DNA from 2 places in the Microbacterium sp. 22303 genome. Region 1 is predicted to be linked to the other one. Evidence: predicted binding sites of a transcription regulator. Region 1 holds the regulator's gene; the other holds the start of a gene.

The links. Region 1 encodes HspR, which represses chaperone genes until heat shock. Its sites were predicted from a motif close to AAGTTGAGTCNNNNNGACTCAACTT; they were not measured.
Region 2: a site for HspR is predicted at 7,349-7,373, ahead of ACTJI8_RS18580 (ATP-dependent Clp protease ATP-binding subunit). Genes of this name have one in related genera too.

The regions. Positions count from the first base shown of each region.
Region 1 is NZ_JBQEOQ010000002.1:29,572-40,097, reverse strand. Features, by position in the region: gene ACTJI8_RS05910 (GntR family transcriptional regulator) at 10-657, shown strand; gene ACTJI8_RS05905 (aspartate/glutamate racemase family protein) at 698-1,474, shown strand; gene ACTJI8_RS05900 (amidohydrolase family protein) at 1,477-2,904, shown strand; gene ACTJI8_RS05895 (maleate cis-trans isomerase family protein) at 2,901-3,644, shown strand; gene ACTJI8_RS05890 (hypothetical protein) at 3,701-4,378, opposite strand; gene dnaK (molecular chaperone DnaK) at 4,597-6,450, shown strand; gene ACTJI8_RS05880 (nucleotide exchange factor GrpE) at 6,450-7,091, shown strand; gene ACTJI8_RS05875 (DnaJ C-terminal domain-containing protein) at 7,102-8,088, shown strand; gene ACTJI8_RS05870 (heat shock protein transcriptional repressor HspR) at 8,305-8,784, shown strand; gene ACTJI8_RS05865 (hypothetical protein) at 8,879-9,331, opposite strand; gene ACTJI8_RS05860 (ABC transporter substrate-binding protein) at 9,873-10,526, shown strand, end outside.
Region 2 is NZ_JBQEOQ010000007.1:186,835-197,360, reverse strand. Features, by position in the region: gene ACTJI8_RS18605 (Lhr family ATP-dependent helicase) at 1-1,472, shown strand, start outside; gene ACTJI8_RS18600 (EI24 domain-containing protein) at 1,520-2,329, shown strand; gene ACTJI8_RS18595 (DNA-formamidopyrimidine glycosylase family protein) at 2,322-3,095, shown strand; gene ACTJI8_RS18590 (transferase) at 3,295-3,702, opposite strand; gene ACTJI8_RS18585 (LysR family substrate-binding domain-containing protein) at 3,854-4,651, shown strand; gene ACTJI8_RS18580 (ATP-dependent Clp protease ATP-binding subunit) at 4,785-7,334, opposite strand; gene ACTJI8_RS18575 (glutamine amidotransferase-related protein) at 7,453-8,181, shown strand; gene ACTJI8_RS18570 (glutaminase) at 8,282-8,767, opposite strand; gene ACTJI8_RS18565 (LacI family DNA-binding transcriptional regulator) at 8,887-9,915, shown strand; gene ACTJI8_RS18560 (discoidin domain-containing protein) at 10,098-10,526, shown strand, end outside.

The DNA.
Region 1 (10,526 bases):
GGCAGCCCCGTGGCGCAGACAGTCGATGCCAGTCAGCGGGCCAAGCCGCTGCGCGAGGTGATCAGAGACACCGTTCGCAACAGGATCTTCGAGGGGCAGTACACCCCGGGATCCCGGCTGGTGGAGCGCGACCTCGCCGCGGAGTTCAACGTGTCCCGGCTTCCGGTCCGCGAGGCGCTGCGGATGCTGCAGCAGGAGGGCCTGGTCACGGAGCCGGCGACGCGCGGATCCGTGGTCGCGTCGCTCGATGCGGATCAGGTGGAAGACCTGTTCAGCGTGCGGATCGCGCTGGAGGTGCTGGCCTGCCGGCTGGCAGCGCAGCGCGCCACCCCGGAAGACATCGGCCGGCTGACCGGACTGGTCGACCGCTCGAAGGAAGCGCTCGCCCGGGGGAGCCTGGCCGAGACCCACGCCCTGAACAGCGAGTTCCACGACGAGGTCACCCGGATCGCGGACAACGACTTCCTCCGTACGGCGCTGGAGCCGCTGCAGGGGCGGATGCACTGGCTGTTCCGCCACGTCCGGGACCTTCCGGAGCTCGTCGAGGAGCACGAGCTGCTGCTGACCGCCATCGCCAGCGGCGACCCCGACCGGGCGGCCGCGCAGTCCGCCCACCACATCGAGAAGTACCGCGAACAGTATCCCGACACCGTGTGAGCTGCCATCGGCAGTCCGGGTCGGCCGCAGAGAGGACGACATGAGACTGCTGATCATCAACCCCAACACGAGCTCCGCGGTCACGGAGCTGATCCGCGCCGAGGCGCAGCGCTCCGCGCGCCCGGACACCGAGCTGCAGGTGCAGACGGCGCCCTACGGCGTGGAGTACATCGAGACCCGGCTCGAGTCGCTCATCGCGGCAGGAGCGGTGGCCGAGGTGATCGCCGAGCACGCGGGCGAGGTCGACGGCGTCGTGGTCGCGGCTTTCGGGGATCCCGGCATGCCGGCGCTCAAGGAGCTCGTCGACGTGCCCGTGATCGGCATCACCGAGGCCGCGCTCTGCGCCGCGGCGCTGCAGGGGCACCGCTTCTCGATCATCGCGATCTCGGACCGGATCACCGCGTGGTACCGCGAGTGCGTCGAGGGATTCGGGCTCGCCGGGCGCCTCGCCTCCATCCGGTCCATCACGGAGGCGCTCGGCGGCATCGGGAGCGTCCAGCAGGACTTCGGTCCCACGCTGGTCGCGCTCGCCCAGCGCGCCGTCGCCGAGGACGGCGCGGATGTGATCATCCTCGCGGGTGCGCCGCTCGCCGGGCTTGCGCGCGAGGTCGCCGGCCAGATCCCCGTCCCGGTCGTGGACGGCATCGGCGCCGGAGTGCGGCTGGCCGAAGCGGTGGTCGGACTCGCCTCCGGCACGCACCGGGCGGGCGCGTTCGCCGCCCCGCCGCGCAAGCCCCGCCGCGGCCTCAGCCCGGCGCTGGAGCGGGCGCTCGACCGTGCGCAGAACGCCACGGGCATCTCGGAAGGAGTGAACTGATCATGTCGGACCTCGTCATCGCGAACGCCCGGATCGTCAATGCGGACGGCGTCTCGTCCGGTCATATCGTGGTCGCCGGCGGCAGGATCGACGCGATCCTCGCCGTCTCGGATCCGATTCCCTCCGCCGGCCGGGTCATCGACGCCGCCGGTCGCGTGGTGATCCCCGGCGGTGTCGACGGGCACTGCCACGTCGCGCAGATCACCGGGCGGTACCGCACCCTCGACGACTTCGCCATCACCAGCGCTGCGGCGCTCTGGGGCGGCACCACCACGATCATGGACTTCGGCATCCCCCGGGACGCCACCGAGAGCCCCCTCGCGGCCGCCCGGAACAAGCGGGACCTGGCGCGGGCGTCGCGCTGCGATGTCGCCCTGCACGGATCCGTCGTCACGTGGGATGAGACGGTGCCCGCGCAGCTGGACGCGCTCGCCGCGATGGGCATCCGCTCGGTCAAGATGTACATGACCAACCGCGGATCGACCATGAGCGACAACGACACCGTGCTCAAGGTGATGAAGGAGATGAAGCGCCTCGGCGGGATGACGGTCATCCACGCCGAGCACGACGCGATCATCGTCGACTGCACCGAGGAGCACGCCGACAGTGGGGAGATCGGCATCGAGCACCTGCACGAGACCCGCCCCGAGCTCGCCGAGGAGGCCTCGGTGCGCGAGGTGCTCGCGATGGCGGAGTACATCGACACCCCGGTCTACTTCGTGCACCAGTCCACACCCGGCGCGGTCGACCTCGTCTCGGACGCCCGCCTGCGCGGCCTCGAGGTGTACTCCGAGACCTGCCCGCACTACCTCCTGTTGGACGACGGTGTCTACGCGTCGCGCTTCCCGGAGTGGTATGCCTGCTGCCCGCCGATGCGGGACGCGGCGACGGCCGCGGCACTGCGGGAGCGGTTCGCGGACGGATCCGTCGACACGGTCGCCAGCGACCACTCCTGCTACGACCTCAGTCAGAAGCGCGAGCACAGTGACGACATCCGGCAGATGCCGCACGGTCTGCCAGGGGTGGAGACGCGCATGCCCGCCGCGTTCACCGCCCTTACCGACGGGGCGCCGATCACCGACGCCGTGCTGCAGCGTTTCGCGGATCTGTTCTCCGCGGCGCCCGCCCGCATCAACGCGCTGCTCGGCAAGGGTCGCATCGCGGTCGGTCAGGACGCCGACCTGGTGGTCTTCGATCCGGACGAGGAGCGGCGCGTCGACGGAACGGCGCTGCACATGGGCACCGACTTCTCGCCGTTCGACGGCAGGACGCTGCGCGGCTGGCCGCAGGTCGTCGTCGCGGGCGGCCGGGCCGTCCTGGACGAGGAGGGCTTCCACGATCCCGGCGCGATCGGACGCTTCATCGAGCGGGAGCCGGCGGTGCCATCGCGCACGCGCGCCGAGCGCGTGCTGGCAGGGAGGAGCGCATGAGCGCCGTGCCGGACGTCCTGACCGCCTCGCGGCCCACCCGGATCGGGATGATCGTCCCGTCCTCGAACACCTGCCTGGAGCCGATGACGTACCGGATCCTGGGCGAGCGGGATGACGTGACCGTGCACTCCGCGCGTATCCCGGTGACCCGCATCGCCCTCGACGCCGGATCCGACCAGCAGTTCGACGCCGCCGGGATGCGCGCGGCCGCCGAGCTGCTCGCCACCGCCGACGTCGACGTGATCGCCTGGAACGGGACCTCGGGATCGTGGCTCGGCGTCGGGCATGATGAGGCGATTGCCGCCGAGATCACCCGGGCCACGGGCGTGCCCGCCACGACCTCGACGCTCGCCTACTTCGCGGCGTTCCGGCGGTTCGGGATCTCCGGTATCGGCCTGCTCACGCCGTACACCGCCGACGTGAACGAGCAGGTCGCCGCCCGTTACAGCGAGAACGGCGTCACCGTCACCGGGCACACCGCGCTCGGACTGAGCGACAACGAGTCGTTCGGCCGGGTGCGGCCCGAGGCGCTGGTGGATCCGTCGATCGCGCTCGCCGAGGCGGGCCCCGACGCGCTCGTCTACCTGTGCACCAACCTGTACGGCGCGCCGATCGTGGCGGAGGTCGAGGACCGCACCGGGGTGCCCGTGCTCGATTCCGTGGCGGTGACGCTCTGGCACTCCTTGGAGCTGGCCGGATCCCCTCTGCTCGACGCGCGCTGGGGACGGCTGCTCGCCTGACGCGGCGGTTCGCCCGCCCGTCAGGCGTGCTGTGCGATTTCCGTGGCGGCGCGAGGTCAGTGGATGAGAATGGCGTCCGCGGTGATCACGTCGTACCCGACGGTGCCCGCGGAGTCGTCCGTGCAGGTGACGGAGACGTAGAACCCGAGGCGGGCATCGAGGAATCCGCGGGCGGCGGCGTATCCGCTGCCCGTGTCGTCGGAGTAGGACAGCGTGCGACTCGCGATGTCCTTCGTCTGGCTGGTCGCGTTCATCAGCGTGTCATCCGTCGCGCGCTCGGTGGCCTTGTCGGGCGTCGTGCCGAGGACGGCCGCGAGCACCGCATCCGACGCGGATCGGTCGTCGGTCTGACCGTTCCACGTCATGGTGCCCTGCCAGAACTTCGCCTGGCAGACGCCGTCCTTGCGGGTGAAGCCCCAGTTGCCCTTGCCGTCGTCGGGAGTCGTGTAGTCCCACTCGCTGTCGCTGATCAGGCCGTCCGACCACTCCGCGGCCGTGCCCGCGGGCAGAGACGGGTCTTCGAAGTACAGCGATCCGGAGGAGGACGAGTCGGCCGGTGCGTCCGTCACGGTGCCGGCCTCGGCGGTCGGCTCGGACGTGGGCGTCTTGGCCGGCCCCTTGGGGATGAGGTCGAACGGGTTCAGGCAGGCGCTCAGCGGCAGCGCGGTGGCCAGGAGGAGCGCGGCGGCGCCGAGGCGGATCGCGGCAGATGCGGTGCGGGTGCGTGAGGTCATGCCCCGAGCCTAGGGATCTGCTGTGCGTCCGCACGATGGGGTGAACTATCCATGCGACGCCACTCGTGAAAGTTGAGCGCACTCGTATCAAGTTTGTTTGACATCCCTTGACAGTGGGCGTATCGTTGAGTCATCGCGACTCAGGTTTCGCAGGGTCATCCCCGGGATCCGGAGCTCGCGCAGACTTCCACCAAATTTCCGACTGAAGGAGAAAACAAATGGCACGTGCTGTCGGTATCGACCTCGGTACGACGAACTCCGTCGTCAGCGTCCTCGAGGGCGGCGAGCCCAAGGTCATCGCCAACGCAGAAGGATTCCGCACCACCCCCTCGGTGGTCGCCTTCACCAAGGACGGGGAGGTGCTCGTCGGCGAGACCGCGAAGCGCCAGGCCGTCACCAACGTCGACCGCACGATCGCCTCGGTCAAGCGCCACATGGGCACCGACTGGTCGTTCGACGTGGACGGCAAGAAGTGGACGCCGCAGGAGATCTCCGCGCGCATCCTGATGAAGCTGAAGCGCGACGCCGAGGCCTACCTGGGCGACACCGTGACCGACGCGGTCATCACCGTCCCCGCGTACTTCAACGACGCCGAGCGCCAGGCCACCAAGGAGGCCGGCGAGATCTCGGGCCTGAACGTCCTGCGCATCATCAACGAGCCCACCGCGGCGGCCCTGGCCTACGGCCTCGACAAGGGCAAGGAGGACGAGCTCATCCTCGTCTTCGACCTCGGTGGCGGAACCTTCGACGTCTCGCTGCTCGAGGTGGGCAAGGACGACGACTTCTCCACGATCCAGGTGCGCGCCACCGCCGGTGACAACCGCCTCGGCGGCGACGACTGGGACCAGCGTCTCGTCGACTACCTGATCAAGCAGTTCAAGGACTCGACCGGCGTCGACGTCTCGGGCGACAAGATCGCGCTGCAGCGCCTCAAGGAGGCCGCGGAGCAGGCGAAGAAGGAGCTCAGCTCCTCGACGTCGACCAGCGTCAACCTGCCGTACCTGTCGCTCACCGAGAACGGCCCCGTGTCGCTTTCCGAGACGATCACCCGCGCGAAGTTCGAGGACCTCACCAAGGACCTCCTGGACCGCACCAAGAAGCCCTTCGAGGACGTGATCCGCGAGGCCGGCATCAAGGTCGGCGACATCGCTCACGTCGTGCTCGTCGGTGGATCCACCCGCATGCCCGCTGTGGCCGAGCTCGTCAAGCGCGAGACCGGCAAGGAGGCCAACAAGGGTGTCAACCCGGACGAGGTCGTCGCCGTCGGCGCCGCCCTGCAGGCCGGTGTGCTGAAGGGTGAGCGCAAGGACGTCCTGCTGATCGACGTCACCCCGCTGAGCCTCGGTATCGAGACCAAGGGCGGCATGATGACCAAGCTCATCGAGCGCAACACGGCCATCCCGACCAAGCGCAGCGAGACCTTCACCACCGCCGACGACAACCAGCCGTCGGTCGCGATCCAGGTCTTCCAGGGCGAGCGCGAGTTCACCCGCGACAACAAGCCGCTGGGCACCTTCGAGCTGACCGGCATCGCGCCGGCTCCGCGCGGCATCCCGCAGGTCGAGGTCACCTTCGACATCGACGCGAACGGCATCGTGCACGTGTCCGCCAAGGACAAGGGCACCGGCAAGGAGCAGTCGATGACGATCACGGGCGGCTCCTCGCTGTCCAAGGACGACATCGACCGCATGGTGCGCGAGGCCGAGGAGCACGCCGCCGAGGACAAGAAGCGCCGCGAGTCGGCCGAGGTCCGCAACCAGGCCGAGACTCTCGCCTACTCGATCGAGAAGCTCATCTCGGAGAACGAGGACAAGCTCCCCGAGGACGTGAAGACCGAGGTCAAGGCCGACGTCGACGCGCTGAAGACCGCGCTGGCCGGTGATGACGACGAGGCCGTGAAGACCGCGTTCGACAAGCTGAACCAGTCGCAGGGCAAGCTCGGCGAAGCCATCTACGCGCAGTCCCAGGCTGACGCGGCCGCCCCGCAGGGCGAGCCGGCGGCCGAGGGCGCGGCGTCCGATGAGGACGTCGTGGACGCCGAGGTCGTGGACGACGAGGACGAGAAGAAGTAATGACGGATCCCAAGGACTTCGACGAGAACGCCGCGGTTCCTGAGCCTGTCGAAGGACCGAGCGAGGGGTCGGACGCGAACGCGTCCGGCCCCCAGCCGGAAGGGCAGGACTCCGGAGTGGACGCCGGCGCCGATGACGAACTCACGGTCGACGACATCCTGAACATCGCGCAGAGCGACGACGCGCTCGCCGAGGACGCCGCGGAGGACGCGGCCCTCGCCGACGCCGAGCACACGCTGCTCGTCGACCTCAAGCGTCTTCAGGCCGAGTACGCGAACTACCGCCGCCGCACCGAGGAGCAGCGCGGCGTCGAGATCCAGCGCGCGAAGGGCGAGGCCGCCAAGGGCCTGATCCCGGTGCTCGACGATCTCGACCGCGCCGCCCAGCACGGCGATCTGCAGGAGGGGACTCCCTTCGCCGCGATCGCCGACAAGGTGCGCTCGGTGGTGGAGCGCCTCGGCGTGGTCTCGTATGGCGAGAAGGGCGACGAGTTCGACCCGCAGCAGCACGAGGCGATCTTCCAGCAGCCCACGCCGGGTGTGCAGAAGGCCGTCGTGCTCGAGGTCGTCGAGGTGGGCTACCGCCTGGGCGATGTGGAGCTGCGTCCTGCCAAGGTCGTCGTCGCCGTTCCTGCTGAGTAGGGGGTGATCGATGGCTAGCCAGGACTGGTTCGACAAGGACTTCTACAAGACCCTCGGCGTCTCGAAGGACGTGTCCGAGGCGGATCTGAAGAAGACCTACCGCAAGCTCGCGCGCAAGTACCACCCCGACTCCAACCCCGGCGATGCCGCGGCGGAGGCGAAGTTCAAGGAGATCAGCGAGGCGTACTCGGTGCTCTCCGACACCGAGCAGCGCGCCGAGTACGACCAGATCCGCGCGATGGGCGCCGGTGGGGCGCGGTTCACTGCGCCCGGCAGTGCCGGCAACGGAGGCTTCGATGACGTGTTCAGCGCGTTCAACCGGGGCCGTGGCGGGCAGTCCGCCGATTTCGACGACATCTTCGCGATGTTCAACCAGGGCGGCGGATCCTTCGGTTCCGGTCGGTTCGGCCAGCCCTCCGGCGGGTTCCGCGGATACGGCGGCCCGCAGAAGGGCGCCGACGTCACGGCCCGCACGACGCTGTCGTTCGCGACCGCTGTGCAGGGCGAGACCGTCACGCTGCAGGGTGAGGACGGCCGCCCGCTCAAGGTGAAGATCCCCGCGGGCGTGAAGGACGGGCAGAAGATCCGTCTGCGCGGCCGTGGACGGCCTTCGCCCGACGGCGGCGAGAACGGCGACATCGTGGTCCAGGTGGCCGTGAAGCCGCACCCCGTGTTCACCCGCGATGGGCTGAACCTGCGGGTGACCGTCCCGGTCACGTTCACCGAGGCCGCGCTCGGCGCCACCATCGAGGTGCCGACCCTCGGTGGAGATCCGGTCAAGCTCAAGGTCGCGCCGGGCACTCCGTCGGGCCGGGTGCTGCGGGTCAAGGGCCGCGGCGTCACGACGTCGAAGGGCGTCGGCGACCTGCTCGCCGAGGTCCAGGTGGCCGTGCCGTCGCACCTCGACGACGCCGCGCGCGAGGCGCTGGAGCGCTTCCGTGAGGCGGAGCCCGCCGAGAACCCGCGCACCGAGCTGCTGGCGAAGGCCCGGGGATGAGTTCACCTGCGCCGTCGATCGGGTCCGCGCGCGACGCGGACACCGGGCGCCGCTCGCCGCGTCGTCCCGGAATCAGGAACAGTGACCGAGATCAGGACGATTCCTCGCGGATCCTCCTGATCTCGGTGCATTCTCCTGTTTCCGGTACGCGCGCCCGCTTGCGGAGCGCGACCGGTGTTCTCGGGATGCGCCGTGCGCGAAGGACGAGGGTGCGTCATGGCCGATGAGCGCATGAACGCCGAGACCCCGATCTTCGCCATCGCGGTCGCCGCCGAGCTCGCCGGCATGCACCCGCAGACCCTGCGGCAGTACGACCGGATCGGACTGGTCGTGCCCGGCCGCACCAGGGGCGGATCCCGCCGCTACTCGATGCGCAACATCGAGCAGCTGCGCGAGGTCGCCCAGTTGTCCGGCGAGGGGATGAGCCTGCCTGCGATCGCGCGCCTGCTCGACCTCGAGGACGAGGTGCGCACGCTGCGCCGCCGCGTGGGCGAGCTCGAGCACGACCTGCGCGAGGAGCGCGCGAACCGCCCCGGCGTGCGCGTCTTCGCCGCCGGAACGACCGGATCCGTCATGGCCGTCCCGTCCGGGCGCCGGATCCGCCGCTCCACCGAAGTGGTGCTGTGGCGTCCGTGGCTGAGCGGCCCTGAGCGCGCCGACGACACCGCGGACGATCCGGACGACAGCCAGCGCTGAGGCAGCGCAGCGGTGCAGAGACCGCGCCGGCGCTTGTCGTGCGCGCCGGCACAGCCGAGACGGCGATGCAGGCCTCCGCCGTGCGCGCTGGCGATCAGTCCAGCGGCTCGACGATGAAGCGCAGTGCGGCGCCCTGTCGAAACGGCTGCACGACTTCGAGGTTCTCGTAGGCGGGACCGCCGGGGATCTCCGAGGTGCTCGCCCAGTACGACCACCGCGCATTGACCTGTGCACGGAGGGCGGGATGCGGGTGGTCCACCCGCCAGGTCTGCCGCATCCTCCGTCCGAGGAAACGCCCGTGATCCGCGGTGTGCGCGCTGTAGCCGACGGACCACGGGTCGTCCTCGTCGCCCGTCGCGGAGACGAGCGCAGCCCCGCCCTCGCGGGCGAGCTCGTCGAGTCCGAAGGAGGCGTGCGCGGTGAACCCGGTGCCGGTGAACCCGGGCCAGAGCTCTGCAGGCGTGACCACGCGGTCCGCGAGCTCGAGCCGGCGCAGCCGCGCCCAGTTGCCCATGGTCGCGCTGAGTACGAGCCGGTCCAGAGGCACGGAGCCGGAGTCGCTGTACCCCGCCAGTTCCACCTCGTGCGGACGGCGGATGCTCCAGATAGGGGGTGAAGATCTGCAGCAGCCCGCGCGGTGCGGAACTGATGCCCAGCTGCATCCCCGCGGGATGGCCCCAGCGGGGTTCGCGCGGGACAGGACCGGCAGGACGGATCCATCGCCCGGAGAGATCGGCCGGTGAGGGGGATCCGACGGCGGACGTCATCATGGGAGCTCCTTCGTGGTTTTCGCGAGTGTCCTCACGACTGGACGAGCAAACCTCATCTGAAATCGATTTCCTGTCGAACGACTCTAGAGGCGTTCTGGTCGCGGCCGAAAGGGCGGGCGCGGTGCGGAGAGAAGAGGAATCGGCTTTCACTCGCACGGAGTTGCGCAGATCGCTCAAGAGCGTCTTGTGCCTGAAATCGATTTCGCCTACTCTGAATGCAGCCCGGTCGATGCCGACTCAGCGCGACCGCGGACCCGGCCCCCTGTGCCGGACCCAGCACCGATTCGACGAGGAAGTCGTGTTCCCGAGGAGGAACCCATGAAGACGGACACACAGCGCACGCGCCGGGTGGTGATGGCCGCTCTCGGCGGCATCACGGCGGTAGGACTGCTCGCGGGCTGCGGCTCGAGCACGCCGGGGCAGGCCGCGGGCGACGGAGGCGACTCCTCCGGCAAGACCACGATCGAGTTCTGGCACCGCACGTTCACTCCGCCCGAGAACGCCTGGTACAAGGACATCGTCAAGAAGTTCAACGCCTCCCAGGACAAGATCGTCGTCAAGGACACGGAGATCCCGGCGGATGCCTGGGATCAGAAGATGAAGGCTGCCCAGGCGGCGGGCAAGGCCCCTGACATCTACACGCACTCCGGCAGCATCCAGGACGCGGTCAACGCCGGGCAGCTCTACGACCTCGGCAAGGTCGTGGACAAGTCGAAGCTCGACGAGATCATCGACTCCGCCAAGTCCGTGTCCGAGATCGGCGGCACCTATTACGCCTACCCGCTGCTGCAGGAAGCGCAGACGGTGCTGTTCTGGAACAAGGACATGCTCGACAAGGCCGGCGTCGACACCGACAAGGCCCCGGCGACCTGGGACGACCTGCTCGCCGACTGCGCCAAGATCCAGCCGACGCTCGCGCAGGGTCAGTACTGCATCTCGCCGGCGTCCGACGCCATCACCTTCGCCTGGTCG
Region 2 (10,526 bases), on a different contig from region 1:
GGCAGACGCTGCAGCGGCTCGAGGCCGACGGGCGGGTCACGAGCGGATACTTCCTGCCGGCCCCTTCGAGCGCCTCCGAGGCGGGGGCCCGTGCATCGGCGACGTCTGCGGGCCCGGATGAGACCGAGTGGTGCGACACCGAGGTGCTGCGCCGTCTGCGGATGCGCTCGCTCGCGGCGATCCGCGGCAGCGTCGAGCCCGTGCCGCCCGCAGCGTTCGCGCGGTTCCTCCCGGAGTGGCAGCATCTGTCGCGGCCCCTCGAGGGCATCGACGGCGTCGCGACCGTGATCGAGCAGCTCGCGGGCGTGCCGATCCCGGCGAGCGCATGGGAGTCGCTCGTGCTGTCCCAGCGCGTGCGCGACTACAGCCCGGCCATGCTCGACGAGCTGACCAGTTCGGGAGAGGTCGTCTGGGCCGGGCATGGAGCCCTCCCCGGCCGGGACGGCTGGGTCTCGCTGCACCCCGTCGACCTCGCGCCGTTCACGGTGCCGATCGCCGAGGAGGCGCCGGAGGAGGGCTCGCTCGAAGCCCAGCTGCTCGCCGCGCTCGCCTCTGGCGGCGCATACTTCGCCGCACAGCTGCGCGAGGCCACGGGCGCCGAGAACGAGGCCTCCGTGGTGGAGGCCCTCTGGAACTTGGCGTGGTCGGGCCACGTCACGAACGACACCTTCGCCCCGATCCGGTCGTTGCTGAGCGGCGGCAACCAGGCGCACAAGGTGGCGCGCCGCGCACCGCGTACGCGCACGTTCCGTGGCATGTCGCTCGCCCGCCCCGCCTCCACGCCGCGACCTCTGAACGTCGGAGGGCGCTGGTCGCTGCTTCCGGAGGCGGAGACGGATCCGGCCCGCCGCGCCACCGTGTCCGCGGGATTGCTGCTCGACCGCTACGGCGTGGTCACACGTGGATCCGTGCAGTCGGAGGGGCTGCCGGGCGGGTTCGCGCAGGCGTACCGCGTGCTGGCGGGGTTCGAGGAGGCAGGGCACTGCCGGCGCGGCTACGTGATCGAGAAGCTCGGCGCCGCCCAGTTCGCCGCCTCCGCCACGATCGACCGGCTCCGCACCTTCGCCGGGCTCGCCGATCCGCCGCCGCGCACGGCGCGTACCCTCGCCGCGACCGATCCGGCCAACCCCTACGGCGCCGCTCTCGGCTGGCCCCGCAGGGACGACGTCTCGCACCGGCCCGGCCGCAAAGCGGGCGCTCTTGTGGTCCTCGTCGACGGCGGCCTCGCCCTCTATCTCGAACGCGGCGGAAAGACCGTGCTCGCCTTCACCGACGACGAGGACGAGCTGCGCGCCGCGGCGGCCGACCTCGCTGCGACCGCGAAGGCACGCGGGCTCGAGACGCTGACCATCGAGAAGGTGAACGGCGAGGGCATGTACGGCACCGCCGCGGGAACTCTGCTCGGACGGCTGCTGCAGGAGGCAGGATTCGTCGCGACTCCACGTGGCTACACCCTGCGGAAGAGGTTGTGAGCCGACCCGGATCCGCTGCGGGTCGGCGGGACGCCTACTCTGGTGGCATGATCCGTGAGTTCGCCGCTGGATTCGGCACCCTGATACGCGGATTCGGTCTGTGGCGCACGCACCCGCGGCTGCTCGCGCTCGGGCTCGTCCCTGCCCTGATCAGCTTCGCGGTCCTGGTCGCCGTGCTCATCCCGTTCGGCTTCTCGCTGGGCTCCATCACCGCCTGGATGACGCCGTTCGCCGACGGATGGATCGCAGGATGGCGCGAGGCGCTGCGCATCGCGATCGGCATCGTGCTGTTCGTCGCCGCCGCGGTGCTGTCGGGCCTCGTCTTCACCGCTCTGACGCTGACGATCGGCGACCCGTTCTACCAGCGCATCTGGCGAGGGGTGGAACAGTCGCTGGGCGGCGCGGCGCCTGTGGGTGAGACCGGGTTCTGGACCACGGTCGGCGAAGGCCTGCGGCTGATCGTGCTGGGGATTCTCGTCGCCCTGCTCACCCTCGTCCTGGGCTTCATCCCGCTCGTGGGCGGAGCGATCGCAACCGTCGTCGGCGTCCTGCTGTCGGGGCGGCTGCTCGCACGGGAGCTGGCCGGGCGCGCGTTCGACGCCCGTGGCCTCAGCCACGACGAACGGCAGCGGCTCCTCGCCTCCGGAAGGGCGCGCGTTCTCGGCTTCGGCGTCGCCACGCAGCTCTGCTACATGGTGCCGCTCGGAGCGGTCATCACCATGCCGGCCGCTGTCGCGGGATCCACCATGCTCGCCAGGACCCTGACCGACCGCACCGCGAGCGGTGCGGAGATCTCCGCGCCCGCCGACGAGGTCCGGCCCGCGGGTGCCAGCGGAGGGACATCCGCGCATGCCTGAGGGCGACACCGTCTACCGGGTGGCGCAGCGCCTCGACGCCGCGCTGCGGGGCGGCGTCGTCACCCGCTTCGACCTGCGCGTGCCCGAGCTGGCGACCGCCGACCTCACCGGATCCGTCGTGCACGCCGTGGTGCCGCGCGGCAAGCACATCCTCATGCGGATCGGCGACTCCACGCTCCGTTCGCACCTGCGCATGGATGGCGCTTGGCATCTGTACCGCCCCGGCGAGCGCTGGCGAGCGCCCGGCTACACCGCCCGCGCGATCGTGAGCACGGCGGAGGCGGAGGCGGTCGGCTTCGACGTCTCGATGCTGGCGCTCGTCCCCACCGCGCAGGAGGACACGCTCGTGGCGCACCTCGGACCGGATCCGCTCTCTGCCGACTGGGACCTGGACGAGGCCGCACGACGCCTCGGCGCGGACCGGCGGCCGATCCACGTCGCCCTCCTCGACCAGCGCAACGTGGCCGGGTTCGGCAACGAGTACGCCGCCGAGCTGCTGTTCCTGCGCGGGGTGCGTCCCACGACGCCCGCGAACGAGGTCGACGTCACCCCGCTGCTGGAGCTGGGGGCGCGCACGATCCGCGCCAACAGGGACCGTCTCGACCGCACCTTCACCGGCGTCGCCCAGCGCGGGCGCACGACCTGGGTCTACGGGCGGGCGCATCGCACCTGCCGGCGCTGCGGCGCGCTCATCGAGAGCGGCGAGCTCGGCGCGGATCCCACCGAGGAGCGCCGCACCTTCTGGTGCCCCCGCTGCCAGCGCTGAGCAGGACGCCGGCGGCGCCAGCCGGATCCCATCCGCTCACCTGTCGCAGATTGCCGTCATCGCTGCGGCAGGACCGCAATCTGCGACCACTGAGCAGGCCGGCGGCGACCGGAACGCGAAGACGCGCACCCCTCTGGGAGATGCGCGTCTTGTGCCTGCGACGGTGCCGTCGGTTCTCACCACGGCTTGGCCGGGGTGTTCAGGCCGCGAGCCACAGGCCCTTGCGGTCGGTGTCCAGCGTCATGCCGGCGGCGACGGTCTCGTCGTCGCCGATCTTCGCGCCGCGCGCGATGTGCGCGCCGGCCCCGACCTCGGTGCGCACCCCGATGGTGGCGCCGTCGCCGATCACCGACCCCTGCCCGATGTGGGCATGGGCCTCGATCCGGGCGTTCACGCCCACGATCGCCTCGGGCTCGATCCAGGCGCCGCGCGCGACATGCGCTCCGGCACCGACCTTCGCGCCCGGTTCGACATAGGCGCCGGCCTCCACGACCGCCTGCGGGTGCACCTTGGCACCGTGCGCGATCAGACCACGGCCGTTGGCGTGCTTGCGATAGCGCAAGGTGCCGCCACGGCCGTCCTCGATGTCGACGTAGTTCTTACCCACGAAAACCTCCCGTGCCCGGGACTTTCCCCGGATACATCTGCAACCGCGAACGAGACGGATCTATTCCCGCGCACGCACTTCGCGCGTGTCGCTGCGGGCTGTGGTCGCGATCCCGCCGAGATCGTCGCGCACCCGCCGGTACGCTGAACGCATGAGCAAGCGAGGCGCATCCGGCGGACGCAAGCCCGCGATGCGCTCCGCCAAGGGCGGCGCCCGCAGTACGGCCGCAGGTCCGGCCAACAAGGGCAAGAGCGCAGGCAAAGGATCCGGCAAGTCCGCGCCTCGCGGCAAGAAGGCGGAGAAGGTCGTCTTCGACGCTCCGGCCCCGCTCGCGGAGGAGCCACGCACGCTGCGCCTCGGCGCCGTCGCCGGTGCCACCCCGGGACGCTGGATCGACACGTGGAACGAGCGGATGCCGCTCGTGACCCTCGAGCTCGTGCCGGTCGCGTTCGACGCGCAGCGCTCAGCGCTGACCGACGGCGTCGTCGACCTCGCGCTCGTGCGCGCCCCGTTCGACAAGGACGGCATGCACGCGATCCCCCTCTACGAGGAGCTCCCCGTGGTCATCGCCTCGGCCGAGTCGCATCTCCTCGCCGCCGAGGAGCTCTCCCCCGCAGACCTGGAGGGCGAGACGCTGCTCGCCACACGTGAAGACGTGCTGGGCGACCTCGACTTGCCGACCGTCCCGTCGCGGATCCCCCCGTTGGCCTCCGTGGCGGACGCCGTCGAGACCGTCGCCTCGGGCGTCGGGATCCTGGTCGCGCCGATGTCGCTCGCGCGCCTGCATCACCGCAAGGACGTCGAATACCGGATCCTGCGGGACGCTCCCGTCTCCCAGGTGCTGCTGGCCTGGCCGGCCGACGCCACCACGCCCGACATCGAGGCGTTCGTGGGGGTTGTGCGCGGCCGCCGCGCCAACTCGTCCCGCGGACTCGGCGGCCAGTCCTAGGGTCGTCGAGCGACACTCCGACTCGCTGCGCTCGCTCAGTGCGGGTCTCCGCGAGACGAAACGCGGCGCCCTCGAAAGAGCACCGCGTCTCGTCTCGGTCGGCTTCGCCGTCCTCGCTCAACGACCGTTGCGGTCAGGCCGCCTGCGCCAGTTCCGCGGTCGCAGTGACCTGCAGCACGTCGCCCGTCGCGTCCACGACCACACGGCCGCCGTCACCCAGCTCGCCCGAGACGAACAGGTCCGCGATGCGGTCGTCCACCTCGCGCTGGATCAGGCGGCGCAGCGGCCGCGCACCGTATTCCGGCTCGTAGCCGTGCTCGCCGAGCCAGGCCACGGCCGCGTCGGTGATGTCCAGCGTCACGTCGCGGCCGGCAAGGCGGCGAGACGTCGCCTGCAGCAGCAGGCGCACGATGCGACCCAGCTCCTCGCGGCTGAGCTTCTGGAACAGCACGATCTCGTCGATGCGGTTCAGGAACTCCGGCCGCATGGCCTCGCGGAGCTTGCCCATCACGCGGGCGCGCAGATCCTCCTGCGAGGCGAATCCGTTCGCGGATCCGTCCTGCGAGGCCACGAACCCGAGCGCGCCGGAGCGCGACGCGAGGAACTCGGATCCGATGTTCGACGTCATCACGATCACCGTGTTGCGGAAGTCGACCGTGCGCCCCTGGCCGTCGGTCAGGCGACCGTCGTCGAGCACCTGCAGCAGCAGGTTGAACACGTCGGGGTGCGCCTTCTCGATCTCGTCGAACAGCACGATCGCGTAGGGGTTGCGCCGCACGCGCTCGGTGAGCTGCCCCGCCTCGTCGTAGCCGACGTATCCCGGAGGGGCGCCGACGAGCCGCGACACCGTGTGCCGCTCGCCGAACTCGCTCATATCGAAGCGGATCACGGCGGTCTCATCGTCGAACAGACGGTCGGCGAGCGCCTTGGCCAGCTCGGTCTTGCCGACACCGGTGGGGCCGAGGAACAGGAAGGATCCGACCGGCCGACGCGCGTCGCCCATGCCGGTACGGCTGCGGCGCACGGCCCGTGCCACGGCAGCGACCGCGTCGTCCTGCCCGATCACGCGGGCGTGCAGGTCGGACTCGAGGTCCGCCAGACGCTCCCGCTCGCTCTCGGAGACCCGGCTGACCGGGATCCCGGTGGCGCGCGCGATCACCGCGGCGATCTCGGCCTCGCCGACGACAGCGGGCTCGGTGTCGACAAGGCGCGCGGTGCTGCCTGCGTCGATCCGCGCCTGGACCGCGGCGATCTCGTCGCGGATCCGCGAGGCCTCCTCGTAGTGCTCGGCGCCGACCGCGGCGTTCTTGCGCGCTTCGAGGTCGGCCAGCTCGGCGAACAGCGCGGCCACATCGGTCGCGACGCCCAGGCGGAGGCGCAAACGGGCGCCGGCCTGGTCGATGAGGTCGATCGCCTTGTCCGGCAGCACCCGGTCGGGCAGGTACCGCGCGCTCAGCTCGACGGCGGCGCGGATCGCGTCGTCCGTGTAGGCGACGGCGTGGTGCTGCTCGTACGCGGGCTTGAGCCCTTCGAGGATGCGCACGGCGTCCTCGATCGAGGGCTCGGCCACCTTGACCGGCTGGAACCGGCGTTCGAGGGCCGGATCCTTCTCGATCCGGCGGTACTCGGCGAGCGTGGTCGCGCCGACCAGGTGCAGGTCGCCCCGCGCGAGGCGCGGCTTCAGGATGTTGCCGGCGTCCATGCCGCCGCCTTCTCCGGATCCGCCCGCACCGACGACGGTGTGCACCTCGTCGATGAAGACGATGATCTCGCCCTTGTGCGCGGCGATCTCGTCCATGGTCTGGGTGAGACGCTCCTCGAAGTCGCCGCGGTAGCGGGTGCCGGCGAGCATCGCGGGCAGGTCGAGCGCCACGACGCGACGGTCCTTGAGCTGCGCGGGCACGGCGCCGTCGACGATCGCGCGGGCAAGGCCCTCGACGATCGCGGTCTTGCCGACGCCCGCCTCGCCGATCAGCACCGGGTTGTTCTTGGTGCGCCGGCTGAGGATCTCGATCGTCTGCTCGATCTCCGAGGCCCGGCCGATCACCGGATCGAGCTCGCCGGAGCGGGCACGGGCGGTGAGGTCGAGACCGAACCGGTCGAGCATCGGGGTCTCGGACGCCGACTGGGTGTTCTCGGCCTCTGGCGCGGCACCCGCGGTCACGGGCTCGCGCAGGCTCTGGGTGAGCGCTTCGGCGGTGACGCCGGCACGCGCGAGGATCTGGCCCGCGGGGGCGTCCTGTCCGAGCACGAGCGCGAAGAAGACGTGCTCCGGCTCGATGTAGGTCGCACCCGATGAGCGCGCCACCTGGTAGGCGTGGAACAGCGCGCGGCTGGCGCTCGGGGTGATCGTCGCGGCGTCGATGTCAGAGGCGTCGCCAGGGGCGGGCAGGCGGGTGTCGACGGCGTCGACGATGGCCTGCGGGGTCACCCCGATGTTGCGGATCGCCTGGTCGACGGCGTCGTCCTCGACGATGGTGCGCAGGACGTGCAGGGCGTCGAGCTCGGTCTGGCCGCGCTCGAGCGCGAAGCGGCCGGCGCGCTGCAGGATGCGCTGGGTGCGCACGGTCAGGAACCGGCTGAGGTCGATGGACCGGGTCTGCCGGGCCTGCTCACCGGCCAGGTAGCGGGCGAGGAACTCGTCGAACGAGCCCGAACCCGCGTCGGTGAAATCGTTGGGCATTTCGCTTCCTCTCAAACTTGAGCGTTGTGCTGTCAAGTTCAACGCGACTCCTTCCTTCATATTCCCGTCCGTTGCATCCGGACTTCGACGGCCTCCGCCGCTCGCCTAGAATCCAGGGATGGCCTCGCTCCTGTATGTCGGCGTGCGCCCTGAGCTGGATGCGGCGACGGCGGAGCGCGCGTCGTTCCGTGTCGCCCTCGGCGTCGATGCTGACGCACTGGACCGCATCGACCTCACGACCTCCGCACTGCCGGACGACGTCTTCGACCGCTACGCCGGCTTCGTGATCGGCGGCTCTCCGTTCAACGTCACCGACGTCCGCAAGTCCGAGACCCAGCGGCGGGTCGAGTCGGATCTGGAGCGCATCGCGGAGCGCGCGATCGACGGCGCCACCACCGCGTTCTTCACCTGCTTCGGAATCGGCGTGATCACGCGCCTCCTCGGCGGAGAAGTCGGCATGGACAACCCCGAGGAGGCCACCGCGGCAGAGATCCGCACCACGGCCGCGGCGGTCACGGATCCGCTGTTCGGCCCCGCAGGGCCCGTGTTCCACGCCTTCACCGCGCACAAGGAGAGCGCGGTCGCCGTGCCGTCGGGCGCGGTGCTGCTCGCCGGCAACGACACCTGCCCCGTGCAGGCGTACCGCGTGGGGGCCGACCTGTACGCCACGCAGTTCCATCCCGAGCCGTCGCCGCGCGACTTCGCCGATCGGATGGTCTTCTACCGCACCACCGGCTACTTCGATCCGGACGCCTTCCACACCGTGCAGGAGGCCGTGCTCGAATCCGTCGTCACCGAGCCGGCGCGGATCCTGCACCGCTTCGGCGAGCGCGCACTGGCCCGCTGACCCCGCCGCCGCTTTCTGACCTCTGACCGCGAGACTGCAACTGGGCGACGAGACTGCACCAAATCAGCGCAGTCTCGTCGCGGAGATGGAGTCTCGCGGTCTAAAGGGAGGCGGAACGGAGGAGGGCGATGCGGTCGTCGAGGTAGGCGGAGAGCGGCATGAGGGAACCGGCCGCGGACCACCGCACCGACGGCACGCCGTCCACCAGCGCGAGCGGGCCGGAGGATCCCCCGGCCGCCACGGCGTCCAGGTCGATCGGCGTCCAGCCCACGTGCACGGTCTCGCCGTCGTCGAAGCCACCGCGGGAGGCCTCCGCCCGGCGCTCCGCCCTGGCTCGTGCCGACTCGGCCGCATAGCCCCGACGCACCGGGGCTGCGGCGCGCAGCACCTCGGCCGTGGCGTACACGGCATCACCGGCGACGAGCAGCACGCCGACGTGCCAGGCGGATCCGACCCGCACGATGCGCGGTGCCCGCCACCGCCCGGTCTTCTCGCGCCCGAGCGCCTCCTGCGGCACGCCGGAGAGAGCGGTGCGCGCGTCATCCAGGAGCGCGCCGAGCGGGGCGTCCGGTTCGGAGGAGATCACACGCTCAAGGCTATGCCCGCGCGGTGACCACCGTCCCGCGTCGCACACCTCCGCGCATGTGATCGATATCATGCACGTGTGCCGGGACGACCGCCCGCGCCCACCCACGATCGGACCCCATGACGACCGCAGCGACGCCGGATCCCCGCCGCATCCCGGGAATGGCCGACGTCGCGCGCCTGGCCGGGGTCTCGGCGCAGACCGTGTCCCGCACGCTGAGCGGCAACCCGAGCGTGCAGCCCGAGACCAGGGCGAAGGTGCTCGCGGCGGTCGAGCAGCTCGGCTACCGCCGCAACAACGCCGCCCGCGCACTGTCGTCCGGGCGGAGCAGGGCGATCGGCGTCGTATCGCTGCGCACGGGCTTCTACTCGCGCACAGCGGTGGCGGTCGGCATCGAGACCACCGCGTCCGAGGCCGGCTACATCGTGAACTCCGTCACGACGCCCTCCCTCGATGCGGGCGAGATCGAGCGCGCCATGTCGCGTCTCGCCGACCAGGGCGTCGAGGGCATCGTGCTCGCGGTGCCGCTGATCTCGACCACGCGCGCGATCGACGAGCTGACGCGCACGCTGCCGACGATCACGATCGACGGTTCGCGCACGGCGTCGACCCAGGTGGTAGCCGTCGACCAGCGCGAGGTGGGACGGATCGCGACCCGCCACCTGCTGGATCTCGGCCACGAGACCGTCTGGCACGTCGCGGGTCCGCAGCAGTGGCTGGATGCCTCGAGCCGCACCCAGGGCTGGCGTGAGGCGCTCGCCGATGCCGGCCGGGAGGCACCGCCCGAGATCGACGGGGACTGGTCCCCGGAGTCGGGCCATCGCGCGGGCCGGATCCTCGCACGCATCCCCGAGGCCACCGCGGTGTTCGTGTCGAGCGACGAAATGGCGTTCGGCCTCGCCCGCGCCTTCGCCGAGCTGGGCCGGTCGATCCCTGACGACGTGTCGATCGTGGGTGTCGACGACATCCCGCTCGCCGAGTTCTGCTCCCCCGCGCTCACCACGGTCGCGCAGCCGTTCGGCGAGGTCGGCCGCATCGCCGTGGAGCACCTGCTGCACGCGATCTCGCACCCGGGCGCGGTACCGCCGGTGGAGTCGATCACGCCTCGCCTCGTCGTGCGCAGCTCGACCCAGGCTCCGCGTCACTGACCGCGCACCGCGGCCGCGTCCGCACCCTGCGCGCAGCCGACACGGCGCACGCGGTGATGTTTGCGCTATCTCGTTACGACCAAGCTACGGCGCAATTCTCAGCATATCCTTGATGTTAGCGATAACTTGCAGGTACCGTGGCCGATGTTCTCCCCGCCTCGACGACGCAGCAAGGAAGACCGATGCCCCCACAGATCCTGTCCCTCCCCCGAACCTCGCGAGGCCTCCTCGCCGGTGCGGCCGCGCTCGCGATCGCCGCGACGACGCTGAGCCTCGGCGCCGTCTCCTCGGCGCACGCCGACACCGCACCTCCTGCCGGCGCCGCGATCCCCGATGTGGGCTACACCCTGCTCGACGTCGATTCCGAATCCGCGCCCTACCCCGCGCCGCCCTCTCTCGACGGCACTGCGAAGGGCGCGTTCGACGGCGACTACTCGACCCAGTGGGCGTCGAACTACAACGGCGGCACACCGGATCCGATGCCGCACTACCTCACGTTCGACATCGGCGCGGAGCACCCCCTCACCGGCCTCGGGTACTCGGTCAAGGTGCAGGGCAACGGCCCGGCGAAGAACGTGCAGGTGCTCACCACGAACGACGCCGCGGTCGCG